One region of the Kitasatospora sp. NPDC089797 genome, then DNA from elsewhere that is predicted to be linked to it. Evidence: riboswitches for the same ligand, from Rfam matches in the RefSeq annotation. Region 1 holds a riboswitch; each other region holds the start of a gene.
The links. A riboswitch is a leader RNA that binds a small molecule or an ion and turns the genes downstream of it on or off. The one in region 1 is predicted to bind magnesium.

Region 1 (6,137 bases):
TAGACCGCGTAGAAGCCCTTGGCACCCTTGACCCCGCGGTGCAGCGAGTGCTTGATGCCGAAGACGTCGCCGATCGCGTAGGCGGTCGACAGGGACACCGCGAAGGCGCCGATGATCGAGGCGTCCAGCAGGGCGATCGCGAACAGCACGCCGACCAGGTGACCGGCCTTGTCCTCCAGGCCCTTGGCCACGGCGGCCGCGTCCGAGAACTGGCCGAAGCCGTCGGTGCCCGCGAACGCGGCGGCGGTGAAGCCGATCATCGCGGCGGCGCCGATGATCACGATGGCGATGCCGATCCACAGGTCGACCTTCTCGTACTTCATGAAACGCGGGGTGATGCGCTTGTCGATGACGTACGACTGCTGGAAGAACAGCTGCCACGGGGCGACGGTGGTGCCGACGATGGAGACGATGACCAGCATCACGGCCGCGAGCTGGCCGGAGCCGCCCGGCATCTGCGGGACGACGAAGTCGTGGGCCATCTGCGAGGTCTTCGGGTGGACCATGAAGTAGATCGGCACCAGCAGCAGCGAGCCGACGCAGAGCGTGACGGCGACCCGCTCGAAGCGCTGGAAGGAGCCGGTGAAGGCCGAGGCGATGATGATCGCCGCCGCCAGGATCACCGAGGCGACCTTGGGCAGGCCCAGGTAGCCGGCCGCGAGTGTCACGCCGATGAACTCGGTGACCAGGGTCAGGGCGTTCAGCAGGAACAGGTCGATGACGCTGAAGGCGCCCCAGAACTTGCCGAAGCGCTCCAGGATCAGCCGGGCGTGGCCGACGCCGGTGACGGCGCCCAGGCGCAGCACCATCTCCTGGTTGACGTACAGCACCGGGATCAGCAGGGCCAGCGTCCAGAGCAGCTGGGTGCCGTAGTTCTGGCCGGCCTGGCCGTAGGTGGAGAAGGCGCCCGCGTCGTTGTCACCGACCATCACGATCAGGCCGGGGCCGACGATCGCCAGCAGGGTCTTGATCCGGGCGGAGAGTCCGCTGCGGGGGGTGGAGTCGTCGAGCTTGATGGTGCCGAGGGCACCCTTGATGTCGCCCACGTGGGCGTCGTCGAGGACGGCGGAGCGGGCCGCGGCGGGAGCGGCGGGAACCTTCGGGTCCAGCATCACGTTGGTCATGGCGGGGCCTCCCTGCCCCCTTCCTGGAGGGGGCGACAGGGGGCACGCAGCAGCGATCCTCCCTGCGGGCGCACGTCGGCGCACACGACGTCCGCGCCGTACGGCGACGCTGAGCGGCGGCGGCCGTGCGGGCATGACGGTGCGTCAGGCGGCTTGCGTCGGGGCGCACTCGGGCGCACGACGAAGACCTGGGTGAACGCGCAGGGAAGGTTGTTACCGCGTGCCGGAGGTGTTCGAGAGCATGCGGGGGTAGGGGCTACTGTGGCCCGGACTATCACAGTCCATGTCTCTCGCCTCCTCCCGGTCGGGGGCGCACCGTCTGTGCGCCGCATCACGACACGGCAAGGAGCACACCGGCCGCGAGGGACCGGTCCACCCCAACTCGTCAGAGCTTTGGCACTCCACGGCGTGTCCAGCCGGATCGGCCGGAAGCCACTTGGGGTCAACCCTTAACTCGGGAAGACCTGTCCTGAACCTGGGCGTCTCTCGACGTCGTCGGGTCAGTGGCCTGTGTCCGTGAAGACGCCTCACCGAACGAGGTGCCTTTTCAAACCTCGAAAAGCATAGCCCCGGGGCGGTCGCTCCATGTCACCTTTTCGGCCGAACGTCGACACCTTTGTAGAACCTTGACCGAATCCCGGACGACTTGTGCATCCCCTCCCGGCATATATAGTTCACCGACATATGCAGCTGAACAGCTCACGAGGGGGAACTGTGTCCCACACCGATCCGAGCCGGCCCGCGCCCGTCCTGCAGCTGGCCGGGGTCTCCCGGGTGCACGGCCGCGGCGCCGCCGAGGTGCACGCCCTGCGCGGGGTCGACCTGACCGTCCACGCAGGCGAGTTCGTCGCCGTCATGGGGCCGTCCGGCTCCGGGAAGTCGACCCTGCTCACCCTGGCCGGCGGGCTGGACCTGCCCAGCGACGGCCAGGTCCTGGTCGAGGGCGTCGGCCTCGGCGGCCTCAGCCGCGGCAAGCTCGCCGACCTGCGGCGCCGCTCCGTCGGGTACGTCTTCCAGGACTACAACCTGATCCCCGCGCTCACCGCCGCCGAGAACATCGCCCTGCCGCGCGAACTCGACGGCGTCTCCGGCCGCACCGCCCGCCGCGAGGCGCTGGCCGCGCTGGAGGAACTGGGCATCGGCGAACTCGCCGACCGCTTCCCCGACGACATGTCCGGCGGCCAGCAGCAGCGCGTCGCCATCGCCCGCGCCCTGATCGGCGAACGGCGCCTCGTCCTCGCCGACGAACCGACCGGCGCCCTCGACTCCGCCACCGGCGACGCCGTGCTCGCCGTGCTGCGCGCCCGCTGCGACGCCGGCGCGGCCGCCATGATGGTCACCCACGAGGCCTCGCACGCCAGTTGGGCGGACCGGGTGGTCCACCTGCGGGACGGCGCGGTCGCCTCGGAGAGCGCCGGACGCCGCTCCGGCGGCTGCCAGGCGGCCGTCCACCGGCCCCAGCAGGTCGGCGGGGTGACCCGGTGAAGCTCGGAGCATGGAAGGTCGCGCTGCGGGTGGCCCGGCGCGACGCGCTGCGGGCCAAGGGGCGCAGCGCCCTGATCCTGGCCATGATCGCGCTGCCCGTCCTCGGGGTCACCGGCGCCGACGTGGTCCACCGCAGCGGGCAGCTGAGCCCGGCCGAACGGGTCGAGCGGGTGGTGGGCGGCGCGGACGCGCTGGTCACCGCGCTCAGCCCGGGCCAGGCCGTCGAACAGGCCCCGGTCGCCGAGGACGGCGCCTTCGTCGTCCCGCCCCGCCCCGGGCAGCAGCCCACCCCCGAGCAGCTGAAGGACGCGGTCTCCGATCCGGCCGCCCTGGTCAACTCGCTGCTGCCGCACGGCAGTAGGCTCACCGCCGTCCGGACCGGACCGGAGACCGGGGCGACCTCTCCCGAGGGCCTGGTCCGCACCCTCACCACCGAGGCCGACCTCGCCGACCCGGTCTGGCACGGTCGGATCGACCTGGTCAAGGGCCGCGCCCCCGGCGCCCCGCACGAACTGGCCGCCACCCAGGCCTTCCTGGACCGTTCCGGGATCCCGCTCGGCGGCACCACCACCGTCCAGGGCCTGGAGCGGACCACCTTCACCATCACCGGCGTCGTGGAGCACCCGGACGAGCTCGGCCGGGTCGAACTCGTCGCCAGGCCGGGCGAGTTGCTCGACCCGCTGGCCGCCGCCGCGGACCCCGCGCAGCCGGGCGCCGCGCCGGGCAAGGGCGGGCACAGCTCCTGGCTGGTGCACCTGCCGGGCGGGGCCGTCCTCGACTGGGCCGCGGTCCAGTCCTTCAACGCCCACGGCTACACCCTCACCGCGCGGTCGGTCGCACTCGACCCGCCGGTGGACGGGGCCGTCCCCTACTACCGGGACTCCCGGGTCTACCACGACCCCGCCGCCGGCAACAGCACCAAGGTCGTGGTCGCCACCGTGACCGGGATGGCACTGCTGGAGGTCGCCCTGCTGGCCGGGCCCGCCTTCGCGGTCGGCGCCCGCCGCTCCCGCCGCCAGCTCGCCCTGCTCGGCGCCGCGGGCGGCCGGCGCACCCACATCGGCGCGGTGGTGCTCGGCGGCGGGCTGGTGCTCGGCCTGGCCGGGGCGGCCGTCGGCGTGGCCGTCGGCACCGCCGTGGTCGCCGTGCTGCAACCGGTGATCGAGGAGTTCGGCGGCGCGCGCTTCGGACACTTCGCCCTGCCCCCGCTGGACCTGCTGGCGATCGCCGGGATCGGCGTGGTCACCGCACTGCTCGCGGCCGCGCTGCCCGCCTGGCAGGCAGCCCGGCGCAGCGTCACCGCCGGGCTGACCGGGCGGGACACCGTCCGGGCACCCAACCGCCTGGTCACCGTGGTCGGCGTGGCGCTGATCCTCGCCGGCGGCGCGATCGCGATGTACGGCGCCGGCGCGGTGAACCACGGGCGCACCGTGGTCAGCAGCTACGACGCCCGCACCCTCACCGTGCTCGGCGGCTCCGTCGCCGCCGAACTCGGGCTGCTGGCCTGCACCCCGCTGCTGGTCGCGCTGTTCGGCCGGTTCGCCGGCGGGCTGCCGCTCGGCCCCCGGCTGGCCCTGCGGGACTCCGCCCGCAACCGCTCGCGCACCGCGCCCGCCGTCGCCGCGGTGATGGCCGCGGTGGCCGGGGCGGTCGCCATCGGGGTGTACAGCACCAGCACCGACGCCGAGAACCGGCGCGACTACCGGCCGCAGGCCCCGTACGGCGCCGTGCAGCTGACCAGCCACCGGGACGGGCCGCAGGCCGCCGCGCTCCCGGCCGCGGTGGAGAAGGAGCTGACCGGGCTCGGCCCGCGCGCCGACGTCGGCCAGGTCGTCTACAAGTTCTGCGACAACTGCTCCAGCGCCGTCCAGCTCAAGGGCCCGGTGGACTGGCACACGCTCAGTGCACCGCCGCACCTGGCCACCGGTGACGCGACCCTGCTGCACAACCTCTTCGATCTCCGGGACCCGGCGGCCGAGCAGGCGCTGGCCGCCGGGAAGCTGCTGGTCTTCGACCGCACGCTGATCGGCGCCGACGGCAAGGCCGTGCTGATGCTGCGCGGGGGCGGCGGCGGACCGGTGCAGCCCGGCCAGATCCCCAAGCCCGACCTCCAGGAGGTCCCGGTGGACGCGGTGCTGGTCGACGCCCCGGACGCGGCCCGCTTCGCCCAGGGCCTGATGCCCGTCTCCGCGCTGGCCAAGCTGGGCCTCGCCTCGGAACCCCAGGGTGCGGTCTGGCGCCCGGCCACGCCGCCGGACCGCAAGGCCCAGCAGCGGGCCGCGGCCGTCGCCGCCCAGCTGGACCACTACTCCCAGCTGGACGTCGAGCGCGGCTACCAGTCCAAGGGCGACGCGCTCACCCTCGCGCTCAGCGGCTTCGCCGCGCTGGTGGTGCTCGGCGCCGCCGGGATCGCCACCGGGCTCGCGGCCGCCGACTCCCGGCAGGACCAGGCCACCCTGGCCGCGGTCGGCGCCCCGCCGCGGATCCGCCGGACCATGGCGGGCCTGCAGTGCGCGCTGATCGCCCTGCTCGGGGCGCTGCTCGGGGCGGCCAACGGCTTCGTCCCGGCGGTGGGACTGCTGAAGTCGCGGGCCAGCGGGTTCGGGGCGAAGCCGATGATGCTCACCGCGCCCTGGGGGGAACTGCTGCTGGTCGTGCTGGTGCTGCCGGTGGTGGCGGGGCTGCTCGCGGCGCTGTTCACCCGCTCCAGGGTGTCGCCCGGCCGACGGCTCTCCTGAGCCGGCGTCCCGCTCCCCCGCTCACCGGTCGGGCGCCTCCGGCACCCGTTGAACACCGGTCGAGCACCGGCCGCGCACCACCCGGGCACCGCCCTGGCGACACCCGGACCCCGTGGGCGCCCGTCTCCGTCACCCGGAGGCGGGCGCCCGACGTGCGCCGTACCATGGGCCGCGTTCCAGCGGGCGAAGGGCGCCGGCGACCGGTTCGGCGAGGGAGACGAGGGCGGTGCTACGGGGTTTCGGCGATCTCGAGGCCGAGATCATGGACCGGCTCTGGTCCTGGGGCCGACCGGCCACGGTGCGCGAGGTGGTCGACGACCTCCAGCAGCAGCGGGCGGTCGCGTACACCACCGTGACCACCGTCGCCGACATCCTGCACACCAAGGGCTGGCTGCGCCGGGACAAGGTCGGCCGCGCCTGGGTGTACGAACCGACCTGCACCCGGGAGGCGTACACCGCCGAGCTGATGCACCAGGCGCTGGAGACCACCCCCGACCGGGCCGGCGCACTGCTCCGGTTCGTCGACCGGATCAGCGGGGACGAGGCGTCCGCGCTGCTCGCCGCCCTCGAACAGGTGAAGGCCCGGGACGCCGGGTGACGCTCCTGCTGCTCGGCCTCTACCTGGCCGCGACCGGTGTCCTGCTGCCCCGCCGACTGGCCGGTTCCCCCACCCTCCAGGCCCGGCTGCAGGCCCGCCCGGCCCTCGGCGCGGCGCTGTGGCTGGCCCTGATGGCCTCCTTCACCGTCGCCCTGGTGCTCGCCGCCCACCACGCGGTCGAGCCCGCCGCGC
Region 2 (6,137 bases), on a different contig from region 1:
CAACTTCGCGCTGGCCGCGCCGGACACCCCGTACACCTACGAGGCGCTGCGCACCTGCGAGTTGACCGTGCAGGTGAGCACCAAGCTGAACCGCAGCCACCTGGTGCACGGCCGCCGGGCGCTGATCCTGCCCTGCCTGGGCCGGACCGAGAAGGACCACCAGCGCGCCGGGGTGCAGTCGACCTCCGTCGAGGACTCGATGAGCATGGTGCACCTGTCGGTGGGCATGAAGCGCCCGGCCTCGCCGCACCTGCTCTCCGAGCCCGCGATCGTCGCCGGGATGGCCCGGGCGGCACTGCCGGACAGCGCCACCCCGTGGGAGTGGTACGTCGAGGACTACGACCGGATCCGCGACACCATGGCCGAAGTGCTGGACGGCTTCGAGGACTTCAACCGCCGGGTGCGGCTGCCGCTGGGCTTCCGGATCAAGCAGCCGGCCCGCGAACTGGTCTTCCTCACCCGCACCGGCAAGGCCGAGTTCTCCGCCGCCCCGCTGCCCGACGTCGTCCCCGCACCGGGCACCCTGGCGCTGGGCACGATGCGCTCGCACGACCAGTGGAACACCACCATCTACTCGGACGACGACCGCTACCGGGGCGTGAAGAACCTGCGCACCCTGGTCTTCCTGAACCGGGACGACATGCGCGAGCGCGGCATCGCCGAGTTCGACCCGGTGGACGTCACCAGCACCGCCCGGGACGGCTCCACCCGCTCGGTGCACGGCTACCTGGCGGTCCCGTACGACATCCCGCGCGGCTGCGCGGCCGGGTACATGCCGGAGCTGAACGTGCTGTGCGCGATCGGGGACTTCAGCACCCAGAGCGACCAGCCGATCATGAAGCACCTGAAGGTGACCGTCGCCAGGAGCAGCGTCACCGGGGGCACCGCCACCGGAGGTACCAACACCGGGAGCAGCGCCGCCGGGAGCCAGGCCTAGTCGGACGGCTGCGGCGTCCAGCGGTGCAGGCCCTTGCGGTCGTAGTAGCGGGTCATCCCGAAGCCGAAGGCCAGGGCCAGCACCACCCCGACCGCGATCATGATCCAGCCGCGGGCCAGTCCGGCGTCCGCGCGGGCGTCGAAGAAGAGGATCGCCCGGATGCCGTCGCTCAGCTGGCGCATCGGCTCGAAGACGCCGAGGAAGCGGTAGAAGCCGGGCACCGCCTGGAGCGGGACGGTCGCCCCGGAGGAGGGCAGGGCCAGCGCGATGAAGACGAACATGGACACCAACTGCCCGATCCCGCCGAACGCGGCGTTGATCGCCTGCACCCCGAGGCCGACGGCGAGGCTGGCGCAGTAGGCGAACAGCCAGAGCAGCGCCTGGTGCGGGGCGTCCATGCCGAGGATGCCGGCCGTGCAGAGCAGCACCAGCGAGGTGGTGAGCAGCATGATCCCGGCGGTCATCACCATCTTGAGCAGCAGGGTCTGGGTGCGGCTGATCGGGACGGTCGGCCGGCGGGTGTGCCAGGGGCCGATCTCGCTGTCGCTGTAGCCGAGGGCGCCGTCGACGCCGTTGTGGATGATGTTGCCGCCGATGAAGCCGGTCAGGACGGCGAGCAGGGTGTAGTAGAAGGCGCTGAGACCGAGGCCGCTGTGGGTGCCGATCGGGTGGCCGACCCGGGTGGTGACGGCGAACGGGTCGGCGAGCAGCAGCCGGGCGGTGGCACCGGTGTCCGGCCCCCGTGCCCCCGCCCCCGCACCCGAACCCGCGCTCCCACCCGCGGCCGCACCCGAGCCCGTGCTCCCACCCGCGGCCGGTACGGCGGCGAGCAGTTCCTTCCCGGCGGCGACGGAGGCCTGGTGGGCCGCGTTCTGGGCGATCTGCGCGGCGAGCGAGGAGCCCAGGCTGCCCAGGCCGGGGTTGGTGAGCACGGTGAGGGTGGGCCGCTCGGTGGCGCCGCCGGCGGTGAGCCGGCCGACGGTGGCCGTGAAGTCGGCCGGGACGAGCAGCGCGCCGTAGACCTTGCCGGACGCGAGGAGGTCGCGGGCGCCGGCCTCGTCGGTCCGCCGCCAGTCGACCGTGTCACCGGGGGTACCGGCGAGCACCGCCCTGGTCAGCTCGGTGCCGAGGTCGACGGACCGGCCGGGCGGCGGCGGGCCCTGGTCCGCGTTGACCAGGGCGATCGGCAGCCGGTGCAGGTGTCCGGTCGGGTTGACGATGCCGCCGAGGTAGAGCAGCGAGAGCAGGACGGCCACCAGCGCGGACAGGATGCTCGGGAAGAGCCAGAGCTTGGGGTTCCGGGCGAGTGCCAGGGCCCTGGCCTGCCGGGGAGCCCCCTGGGAGCCTGCGGTCGCCATGCCACCCCTCGGGTTCGGGCACGGGCGGATGCCGTGCCGCTGCCGGTACGGCGGGAAGTCGTTCCGTGGTCACGAACCGGTCAAACCCGCGTCACCCGGACGGGTGCCGGCCGCCGAGAAAGGTAAAGGTTCTACCAAGTACGCAAGTAGTGCTCTTCGCCGGGGCTATGCTTCTGGAGGTTTGAAGAAGGCACCTCGTTCGGTGAGGCTTCTTCACGGACACAGGCCACTGATCCGACGACGTCGAGAGACGCCCAGGGTTAGGACAGATCTTCCCGACCTAAGGGTTGATCCGAAGTGGCTTCCGACCTCGAGGGGTTGGACACGCCGTGGAGTGCCAAAGCTCTGACGAGTTGGGGTGAACCGGTGGCCGTTTTCCGCGCGCCGGTGAACTCCTTGCCGCGTCGATGACACGCACCACGGGGTGCGTCGACCGGGAGGAGGCGAGAGACATGGATTGCAGTAGTCCGGGCCACAGTTGCCCCTACCCCCGCCTGTCCTCGTACACCTCCGGCACGCGGTAACAACCTCCCCTGCGCGTTGATCTGACGGCGCGTCACCACACAGCACCCGCACGCGGCTTCGCCATGCCCGCGCCCGTCCGCACGGGCCGGCAGCGCCGCGCGCCGATGCGCCGTGCCTGCACGCAGGGGGAATTGCTGCCGCGCGTCCCCAACCGCCCCGCCTGTCAGGGGTACCGGGAGGAACGCCATGACCACCAACTCCACTCTCGACTCGAAGATCCCCGCTCCGCGCTCGGCCGTGCTGGACGACGCCCACGTGGGCGACATCAAGGGTGCGCTCGGCACCATCAAGCTCGATGACGACGCACCACGCCAGGGGTTGAGCGCGAGACTCAAGACCCTGCTGGCGATCGTCGGCCCCGGCCTGATCGTGATGGTCGGCGACAACGACGCGGGCGCCTTCTCCACCTACGGCCAGGCCGGCCAGAACTACGGCACCCAGCTGCTCTGGACGCTGGCCCTGCTGATCCCGGTGCTGTACGTCAACCAGGAGATGGTGCTGCGCCTGGGCGCCGTCACCGGCGTCGGCCACGCCCGGCTGATCCTGGAGCGCTTCGGCAAGTTCTGGGGCGCCTTCAGCGTCATCGACCTGTTCCTGCTGAACGCCCTGACTCTGGTCACCGAGTTCATCGGCGTGACACTCGCGGCCGGGTACCTGGGCCTGCCCAAGGTCGCCTCGGTGATCCTGGCGGCGGCGGTCATCATCGCCTCGGCCTTCACCGGCTCCTTCCGGCGCTTCGAACGGGTCGCCGTCACGCTCTGCGTCGGCTCGCTGCTGCTGGTGCCGATCTACTTCATGGTCCACCCGAAGACCTCGCAGATGGCCCACGACTTCGTGGTCCCGCAGATGCCGGGCGCCTCGGGCGAACTCGCCACCGTGATGCTGCTGATCGTCTCCATCGTCGGTACCACCGTCGCCCCGTGGCAGCTGTTCTTCCAGCAGTCGTACGTCATCGACAAGCGCATCACCCCGCGCTTCATGAAGTACGAGAAGGCCGACCTGTGGATCGGCATCGCCATCGTGATCATCGGCGCCGCCGCCATGATGGGCTTCTGCGCCGCCGCGTTCGCGGGCACCGACGGCTTCGGCCAGTTCAGCGACGCGGGCGCCATCGCCAAGGGCCTGGAGGACAAGGCCGGCCACGTGGTCGGCGTGCTGTTCGCGATCGCCCTGCTGGACGCCTCGATCATCGGCGCCTTCGCGGTCTCGCTCTCCACCGCGTACGCGATCGGCGACGTCTTCGGCATCAAGCACTCGCTGCACCGCGGGGTCAAGGGCGCCAAGGGCTTCTACGGCATCTACGCCGGTGTGGTCGTGGTGGCCGCCGCCATCACCCTGCTGTCCACCGACTACGCCCAGGGCCTGATGACCCAGTTCGTCCAGGTACTGGCCGGGGTGCTGCTGCCCTCCGCGACCGTCTTCCTGCTGCTGCTCTGCAACGACAAGGCCGTGCTCGGCCCGTGGCGCAACGGTCCCAAGACCAACGCCTTCACCTCCGCCGTGGTCGGCGTCCTGGTGATGCTGTCGCTGATCCTGACCGCGGCCGTGGTCTGGCCGGACATCAGCTCGGACGCGCTGCTCTGGATCATGGCCGGCTGCGGCGTGGCGGGGGTCCTGGTCGCCGGGTACTTCTTCACCTTCGGCCGCAAGGGCACCAAGGAGGACCCGATCGACCGCACCGGCCGGGAGAACTGGCGGATGCCCCCGCTGGAGACCCTGGAGAAGCCGGTGATGTCCACCGCCCGCAAGATCGGCATGGGCGCCCTGCGCTCCTACCTGCTGATCGCGATGATCATGGTCATCATCAAGGTCGTCCAGACCGCCCTGAACCACTGACCCGGACGCCGGGGGCGGCGACCACCACGCCGCCGCCCCCGGCCCCGCCCCGGACCCCTCGACCGCCCCGACCCCGGGGAAGGAAGGCAGTACGGCCATGCGCACCACCCGGATCCACGAAGTCCCGCTCCCCCGGCCCGCGTTCCACCGCTGCCCGAGCGTCCGCCTCACCCTGCACGACGGCGTCGAGCGCGCCTACCGCCTCGACGACCCCGGCACCTGCCCCTACTCGGGCACCGCCAACAGCCCGGCCTCCGCGTACGAGCCCCGCGTCCACCTGGCGTACCTGCTCGCCCGCCAGGGCCACCGCCCGGCCTGGCTCGCCCGGTTCGCGGACCTCCCGCCGGCCGCCGCGCACCGCCTCGCGCTCGCCGCCGCCCGGCACCGGGCCGCCGCCGCGAGCGCCACCGCGCCCGCCGCGCCCGCCGCCTGACCGTTCGTCAGTCCCCGCGCACACCAGCGCACTCGCCCACCGGTTTTCCGGCCCCGTCACGGAGGTGACCTGCCATGTCCATCGTTGCCGCTTTCCAGCCCACCCTCCCGTCCACCGATCGCGGCCGACTGCGCGCCGCCCTCGCCGCGGTGGGCCGACGCCTGGCGGCCAGCCCCCTGGACAGCCCCGTGCTGCGGGCCGCCACCGGGTCGGCCGCGACCGTGCCGGGCGGCCACCCGCTGCCGATGCGCGCCAGCTGGCGGACCGTCACCGCCGCCGACGGGACCACCCGGCTGGAAGCCTCCTGGCACCCCGGGCTCTGACCCGGCCGCCGCTCCGCTCCCCGCCCCATCCACCGTTCCGACACCGTTCCGACCCGACGAAGGAGCATCCGCCATGGCCGTGCGCTACCCCAGGCTCGACGCCATCTTCTCGGACCACGCCACCGCCGGCCCGGCCCGGCGCTCCGTGCCCGCCACCCAGTCGCAGACCCCGTCGCAGGGACCGTCGCGGCCCGCCACCGCCCCGGACCCCGGTCTGGTGGTCGACTCCGAGCAGCGCACCGTCACCGTCGACGGCCAGCCGCTCAGCCTGCCGTTCCTGGAGTTCGAGCTGCTCGCCCACCTGGTCGGCAACCCGCTGCGGGTGCACTCCCGGCGCCAGCTCATGGAGAACGTCTGGGGCCGGCCGGACACCGGTGACACCCGCACCATCGCCACCCACATCGCCCGGATCCGCCGCAAGCTCGGCCCCGGCCACCGGGAGGCGATCGCCACCGTCCGGCAGATCGGCTACAAGTACGACCCCCGGCTGGTCCGCGCCGCCTGAACCACCGGACCACCCGCACCACCGCACCGCCGCGGACGACCGCACCGCCGCACCACCGCACCACCGCACCGCAGCGGACGACCGCACGGCACCGCAGAAGGAGGAAACCCCCGTGATCAGAACCGCCCTGCCCCGCACCTGGTCCTTCCCCTGGACCGGCAGAACGACGGCGCTGAGCGGCATCCTCCTGCTGCTCGCCTGCGAGGGCCTCGCCGTCGGC
Region 3 (6,137 bases), on a different contig from region 1:
GCGTCGTCGAGCTGCCGGTACGTCCAGCTGCGGTCACGATAGGTGAGCGCGATGCGGTCGGGGTGGCGGCGGGCGCTGCGGCGCAGCAGGCCGTCGACGGTGTCGGCTCGGGGGTCGGTCATCGGCGCGGTCTCGCTTTCGGGTGCGGGGCGGCGGGGCGTGGTCCGGACGGCCGGACCGCAGGAGCAGCCTGCCCGCTCCCGGCCGCGCGCACCAGGGCGTCGTGCCCGGGTGTAGTGCGGGTCCGGCCGGGTACCCGCCCGGGTGACGACCGGTTCCGGGCCGCCGCCTCGGGACGGGCGGCAGGAAGCCGTCAAGACCCGTACCGTTCGTGTACGGCAGCCCGGGTTCGGAGGAGAATCGACGACGGGTGGGGGAGTCCGACGAGGAGGCCGGCGATGGAGAGCCTTGAACGCCGCTACGCGGTGACCCTGCCCGGGCCGGTCTGCGGGCACGGCCCACCGTCCGTCGTGGTGGTGCACCGCACCGAGGCCCTGGGGCCCGGCGGCGGGCCGGTCTGGGAGAGCCCGGGCGGTGAGCTCCGGGTGGAGATCGTCGGTGAGGTCGCGACCGTCCTCTCCGCTCCGGCCGGGGCGGCCCCCCACCCCTGCCTGCACGCCGTGCCGCTGCCCGACCGGGCCGTCCCCGCGCCGTGACGGCGTGCCCCGGGGACCAGCGCCCCGGGGACCACGGCCCCGGGGATCAGCTGTTGGCGCCGCGGGCGGCCACCGGCCAGCGGTCGACCGGCTCACCGGCCCGGACGACCTCCAGGGTGTCGGCCAGGTTCACCGGGGTGCAGACGTGCACCGGGACGACGGCCACCCGCGACCCCAGCCGGGGGGTGGGCCGGCCCTCCGGCAGGACGACGGTGGCGTGGTGCTCGGACAGCGAGGCCAGCACCGCGTCGGGGTGGTCCGGGAGGTAGCCGTGGCCGCGGACCCAGGGCGAGGTGTCGGAGCCCAGCACCTTGCTGCCAGCGTCCAGGACGAACCGCCCGGGAGCCGGGGTGCTCACCACCGTCGCCAGCGCGTACAGGGCGAGGTCCGCCGGGGTGCAACTGCCGATGGCCAGCTGGGTGGCGTCGTTGAAGACGTACACGCCCGGGCGCAGTTCGTTCACCGCGCCCGACCGCCACTGCCCGGCCGTCGGCGTCGACCCGCCGCTCACCACCGGCACGGCGAGCCCCGCCGACCGCAGGGCCGCCGCGGCCTCGCCGAGCGCCCGCTCCTCGTCGCGGGCCGCGTGCTCACGGGCCCGGGGGTCGTGACCGTAGCCGTGCCCCGGGAAGGTGAAGACGCCCGCCACCTCCAGCCCGGCGTCGACGGCGGCCAGGCCGATCGCGGCCGCGTCGGCCGGGGCGACCCCGGTCCGGTGGTGGCCGCAGTCGACCTCGATCATCACCTGCGCCGGGGCCGGCGCCCCGCGCAGCGCCCGCCCGAGGCGCCGGACGCCCTCCACGGAGTCCGCCCCGACCCGCAGCGCGGCGGAGTCCGCGAGGGCGCGCAGCCGACGGGCCTTGGCGTCGTCGACCCACAGGGGGTAGGCGATGAAGAGGTCCGAGACGCCGCTCCCGGCGAAGACCTCCGCCTCACCGACGGTGGCCACGCTCAGGCCCGTCGCCCCGGCGTCGAGCTGGCGCCGGGCGATCTCCGGGCACTTGTGGGTCTTGGCGTGCGGCCGGACCGCGAAGCCGCCGGCCCGGGCCGCCGCGCCCATCCGGGCGATGTTGCGCTCCAGGACGTCGACGTCGACGACCAGCGCGGGGGTCGCCGGTCCCTCGGGGAGATGAGTGCTCATGCCTCATGATCACGCCTCCGGGCCGATCCGCGGTTCCCGGGCCGCCCGCGCCGCCGGGGTCGGGGCCGGTGGCGGTGCGGTGCCCGCCGCCGGCCCCGGCGCCCGGGCGGATCAGGCCTCGGGCGGGATCGGGCCCAGGTAGGTGCCGCCGGAGGCGTCGAGGGTCTGGCCGGTCACCCAGCGGCCCTGCGGGCCCACCAGGAAGCCCACGACGTCCGCGACGTCCTCGGGCAGACCGACCCGGCCCAGGGCGGTGATCGCCTCCAGGCCGGCCATCGCCTCCGGCACACCGGTCCAGGGGGACGTCATGTCGGTCAGGATCACCCCCGGATTGACCGTGTTCACGGTGATCCCGCGCCGGCCGAGCTCATTGGCGAGCGGTGCGGCGAGTGCCGCCACCGCCGCCTTGCTGAGGGTGTAGCCGATCTGGACGGGTGAGCCGATCCGGGCGGCCGCCGAGGCCACGGTCACGATCCGGCCGCCGTCCCGCAGCAGCGGCAGGGTCCGCTGGATCACGAAGAGCGGCGCGCGCACGTTGATCGCCATCAGGCGGTCGAACTCCTCCTCGGTGATCCGGGCGATCGAGCCGGCCAGGTGGATGCCCGCGTTGTTGACCAGGATGTCCAGACCGTCCTGGTCGTGCTCCGCCAGACCGGCGGTGAGGCCCTCCAGCAGCCGGTCCACCGCGTCGCCGTCCCCGAACCGGGCCCGGACCGGGAACGCCCGGCCGCCGGCCTTGGCGATCAGCGCGACGGTCTCCGCCGCCGCGGCCTCGTTGTCGCCGTAGTGCACCGCGACCAGGGCCCCGTCGGCGGCGAGCCGCAGCGCGATCGCCCGCCCGATCCCACGGGACCCGCCCGTCACCAGTGCCGTCCTGCCGTCCAGTTCGCCCATGTCCGTGGTGCCTCCCCGCGCTGCCCCGGCCGCGTCCCGGCCGGGCCGGATCGTCACGGCCCGCTGCCGGACGACCTCTCATACATGCCCGGCGCCGACGGGCTGATGCCGCCGCCGCGGCTCCCGTCGGCCGGGGCCGGGATCGGGTGCCCGTACTCATGGGCCCGCCGGGCGGGCGGGTGCGTCCTGCGGACAGGGCCCTTCGTGGGCCGGCACCGGAAGGGGTATGATCGGGAGAGTTTCAAAGGCACCTCGTTCGGTGAGGCGTCTTCACGGACACAGGCCACTGACCCGACGACGTCGAGAGACGCCCAGGTTCAGGACAGATCTTCCCGACCTAAGGGTTGATCCCAAGTGGCTTCCCCGCCGGGGATCACGCCGTGGAGTGCCAAAGCTCTGACGAGTTGGGGTGAACCGGCGTCGCCGTCGCGGCGGGCCCGGTCCGCTCCTTGCCGTGTCGAGCGGCGCGATCACGCGCCCGACCGGGAGGAGGCGAGAGAGATGGACTCCAGTAGTAGTCCGGGCCACAGTCGGCCCCGCCATCGGCTTTCCGCCCTCATTCCCGGCGCGCGCTGACGCCGGTCGGTCCACTCGCGCGCGCCCTCCCCCCGGCCTCGGGCCGTCGGAGGTTCCACCATGACCCGCTTCGCCTTCCCCGCGTTCACGTCCGCGCGCACCGCCCACGACGGCGGCACCCCCGCGCGCGGCACCCGCCTGCTGCGCGGCTTCCGCCGGCCGACGCCGCACCTGCCGCCGCTCACCCTGCCCGCCGACGCGCCGATCGTCCGCGGCCTCCTCCAACTGACCCTCCAGGACGGCGTTCCGCGCCTCTACCTGCTCGACCACCGCGACTTCTCCGCCACCACCTCTCCCGACGTGGCCTACGACTCGCGGGTCCAGACCGCCTACCTGCTCGCCCTCCAGGGCCACGGCCCCGACCGGATCGCCGAGCACCTCGGCCTGCCCCTCGCCGCCGTCGGGCTCATCGCCCACCACGCCGCCCGCTGCGGCGCCCGGGGCCCGCGCAACACCGCCCCGCGCGCCTGCGCGCCGGGGCGGGGCCGCCTGTCGGCAGGGCGAACTCCCTGCTCCGGCCCGCCTGTTCGTCCGTCCGGCGGCAGTGGGGGCGGGGTGGCCGGCGTCGGCAGTCGAGCCGCCGACCGGTCGGGCGGCACCCGTGCGCGGCCGGTGTGCCGGGCCTGTCGGCCTGTCGCTCGCCGTCGGGCTCATCGCCCACCACACTGCCCGCGCGCCTGGGCGCCCGGGTGGTCCCGCCTGCCGGCAGGGTGAACTCCCGTCCTGCGCAGGCCCATCCGGTCGTGCAGGCGTCAGGACGGCGGATCGGCCGCCGTGTTCCGACCGGATCGTCGGGCGCCGCCCAGCTTGCGGCCCGCGCAACGCCGCCCCCGCGTGCGTGAGCGCCCAGGCGGTTCCGCCTGTCGGTGCGGCGAACTCCCTTCTCCCGCCGACCCGTTCCGGTGGTGGGGGCGGGTCGGCAGTAGGGCAGCCGATGGGGCGGGCATCTCGGCCTGCCCGTCGTCCACCGCACCGCCCCGGCAGGCGGCACTCCCGCGCGTCTGAGCGCCCGGGCGAACTCCCGTCCCGCGCCGGGCCCGTGCGGCCGTCACTCCGCGGCGGCGGTCGCGGCTCGGGCGCGGAGGGCGTCGACGGCGAGGCGGGCGGTGGTTCCGATGGCGGCGTCGGCGGCGGGCAGCGTGATGGTGGTGGCGGCGGCGCGGGTGAAGACGGCGAGGGCGTAGCGGCCGCCGTCGGGGTACTCGACGACGCCGACCTCGTGGCGCAGCGTGGGGAGGGTGCCGGTCTTGCCGTGGACGCGGACGTCGTCGAAGGGGAAGCCGGAGGCCAGGCGGTGCGGCCAGACCTGGAGGCCGAGGAGGCGGCGCAGGGCGGCGCCGTGGTCGCCGGGGCAGGCGTCGCCGTGCCAGACGGCGGCGAGCAGCGCGGTCATGTCGCGCGGGGTGCTGTGGTTGGTGAAGGCGGGGTCGAGGACCCTGAGGCGGGCGACGACGGCGGGGTCGACCGGGGAGTCCGGGCCGGTGTCCTCGGCGAGGGCGCCGATGAGGTCGCGCATGTGGTGGACGGCGACGGTGCGGCTCAGCCCGAGGTCGGCCATGGTGCGGTTAACGGTGTCGAGGCCGATCTCGTCCCACAGGAGGTCGGCGGCGGCGTTGTCGCTGACGGCCACGGTGAGGTAGGCGAGGTCGCGCAGCGAGAGGCGGGCGGGGTCGAGCATGGCGGCGAGGCCGGTCCCGCCGGGGGTGCGGCCGGTGGCGGGGACGTCGACCTGCCGGGTCAGGTCGACGCGTCCGGCGGCGGCCTCGCGGTAGAGCGTCACCAGCAGGCAGAGCTTGTGGACGCTGGAGGTGCTGACGGCGGTGTCGGCGCCGAGGGCGATCTCGGCGCCGGTGTCGAGGTCGCGCGCGTGCAGCCAGCCGGTGACCCCCGCGTCGGTGAAGGCCGCGGCGATGCGCGTGCGCGCGGCTCGGCCGTGCGAGGTCCGGTCGGGTGCGGTCCGGTCGTGCGGGGCACGGCCGGCGGCCGGGTGGTCGGCTCTCGTGCGGTCGCTGGTCACAGCGGGAACTCCATTGCGGGCCGGGGGTAGAGCGGGCGGTGGGGCGGCTGGGGCAGCAGGCCGCCGGGTCCGGTCAGCGCCTCGTGGGCGGCCTCCGCGAACAGCCGGACGGCGGGCCCGCCCCGTCCGGCCGGCCAGGCGGTCGAGGTCCGCCAGGCCAGGGGGGAGCCGGTCAGCGGACGCCAGACTGTACCGGGTGGCGGCGCGGTGCGCGGCACCAGGGCGACGGCGCTGCCGGTGAGCACGAGCGCGCCCGCGACGTCCGGCCCCGGCGGGTCGACCACGGCCTCCGGGGTACAGCCGTGCCTGGTCAGCGTGGTGAGCACCTCGTCGTACAGGGCCGGGGCGGTCGCGCGCGGGGGGAGGACCAGCCGCAGGCCGGTCAGTTCGGCCACGGCGAGCTCCGGGCGGTCGGCGTACGGACTGCCGGCGGCGAGCAGGACACCGAGCGGCTGGTGCAGGACGGGCCCGAAGGCCAGTCCGTCGGCCGGGCAGGGGTGGCGGACCACGGCGACGTCGACGGTGTGCTGGGCGAGTTCGCGCACCACGGCCGCGGCGGGCAGTTCCCGCAGGTCGAGCCGGGTGCCGGGGGAGGCGCCCTCGAAGCCGGTGAGCAGTGCGGCCAGGGCGGCCGGCCCGAGTTCGGGCGGGACGGCCGCGCGCAGGGTGCCGGCCCGTCCGCTGCGCAGGTCGGCGGCGGTGGCGAGCAGCCGGGCGGCGCTGTCCAGCGTCTCCTCGGCCTCGGCGAGCAGCAGCCGGCCCGCCGGGGTGAGGGTGACGCCGCGCGGGCCGCGGTCGAACAGGGTCACGCCGAGTTCGCGTTCGAGGCGCTGGATCCGCTGGGAGAGCGAGG

Region 2: it holds a riboswitch for magnesium, as region 1 does, so the genes downstream of both, AB0O91_RS34655 (NRAMP family divalent metal transporter) here and AB0O91_RS14275 (NRAMP family divalent metal transporter) in region 1, are expected to answer to the same signal.
Region 3: it holds a riboswitch for magnesium, as region 1 does, so the genes downstream of both, AB0O91_RS37585 (hypothetical protein) here and AB0O91_RS14275 (NRAMP family divalent metal transporter) in region 1, are expected to answer to the same signal.

The regions. Positions count from the first base shown of each region.
Region 1 covers NZ_JBFBGS010000015.1:94,408-100,544, reverse strand. Annotated here, with positions in the region: gene AB0O91_RS14275 (NRAMP family divalent metal transporter) at 1-1,124, opposite strand, end outside; M-box (ykoK) riboswitch at 1,494-1,670, opposite strand; gene AB0O91_RS14270 (ABC transporter ATP-binding protein) at 1,839-2,609, shown strand; gene AB0O91_RS14265 (FtsX-like permease family protein) at 2,606-5,347, shown strand; gene AB0O91_RS14260 (BlaI/MecI/CopY family transcriptional regulator) at 5,610-5,945, shown strand; gene AB0O91_RS14255 (M56 family metallopeptidase) at 5,942-6,137, shown strand, end outside.
Region 2 covers NZ_JBFBGS010000059.1:15,446-21,582, reverse strand. Annotated here, with positions in the region: gene AB0O91_RS34665 (FdhF/YdeP family oxidoreductase) at 1-937, shown strand, start outside; gene AB0O91_RS34660 (DUF3533 domain-containing protein) at 934-2,295, opposite strand; M-box (ykoK) riboswitch at 2,483-2,660, shown strand; gene AB0O91_RS34655 (NRAMP family divalent metal transporter) at 3,007-4,656, shown strand; gene AB0O91_RS34650 (hypothetical protein) at 4,754-5,089, shown strand; gene AB0O91_RS34645 (hypothetical protein) at 5,164-5,412, shown strand; gene AB0O91_RS34640 (winged helix-turn-helix domain-containing protein) at 5,486-5,917, shown strand; gene AB0O91_RS34635 (hypothetical protein) at 6,030-6,137, shown strand, end outside.
Region 3 covers NZ_JBFBGS010000071.1:9,004-15,140, reverse strand. Annotated here, with positions in the region: gene AB0O91_RS37605 (fatty acyl-CoA synthetase) at 1-122, opposite strand, end outside; gene AB0O91_RS37600 (DUF6296 family protein) at 399-656, shown strand; gene AB0O91_RS37595 (alanine racemase) at 703-1,797, opposite strand; gene AB0O91_RS37590 (SDR family oxidoreductase) at 1,909-2,691, opposite strand; M-box (ykoK) riboswitch at 2,936-3,107, shown strand; gene AB0O91_RS37585 (hypothetical protein) at 3,328-3,981, shown strand; gene AB0O91_RS37580 (serine hydrolase) at 4,316-5,179, opposite strand; gene AB0O91_RS37575 (LysR family transcriptional regulator) at 5,281-6,137, opposite strand, start outside.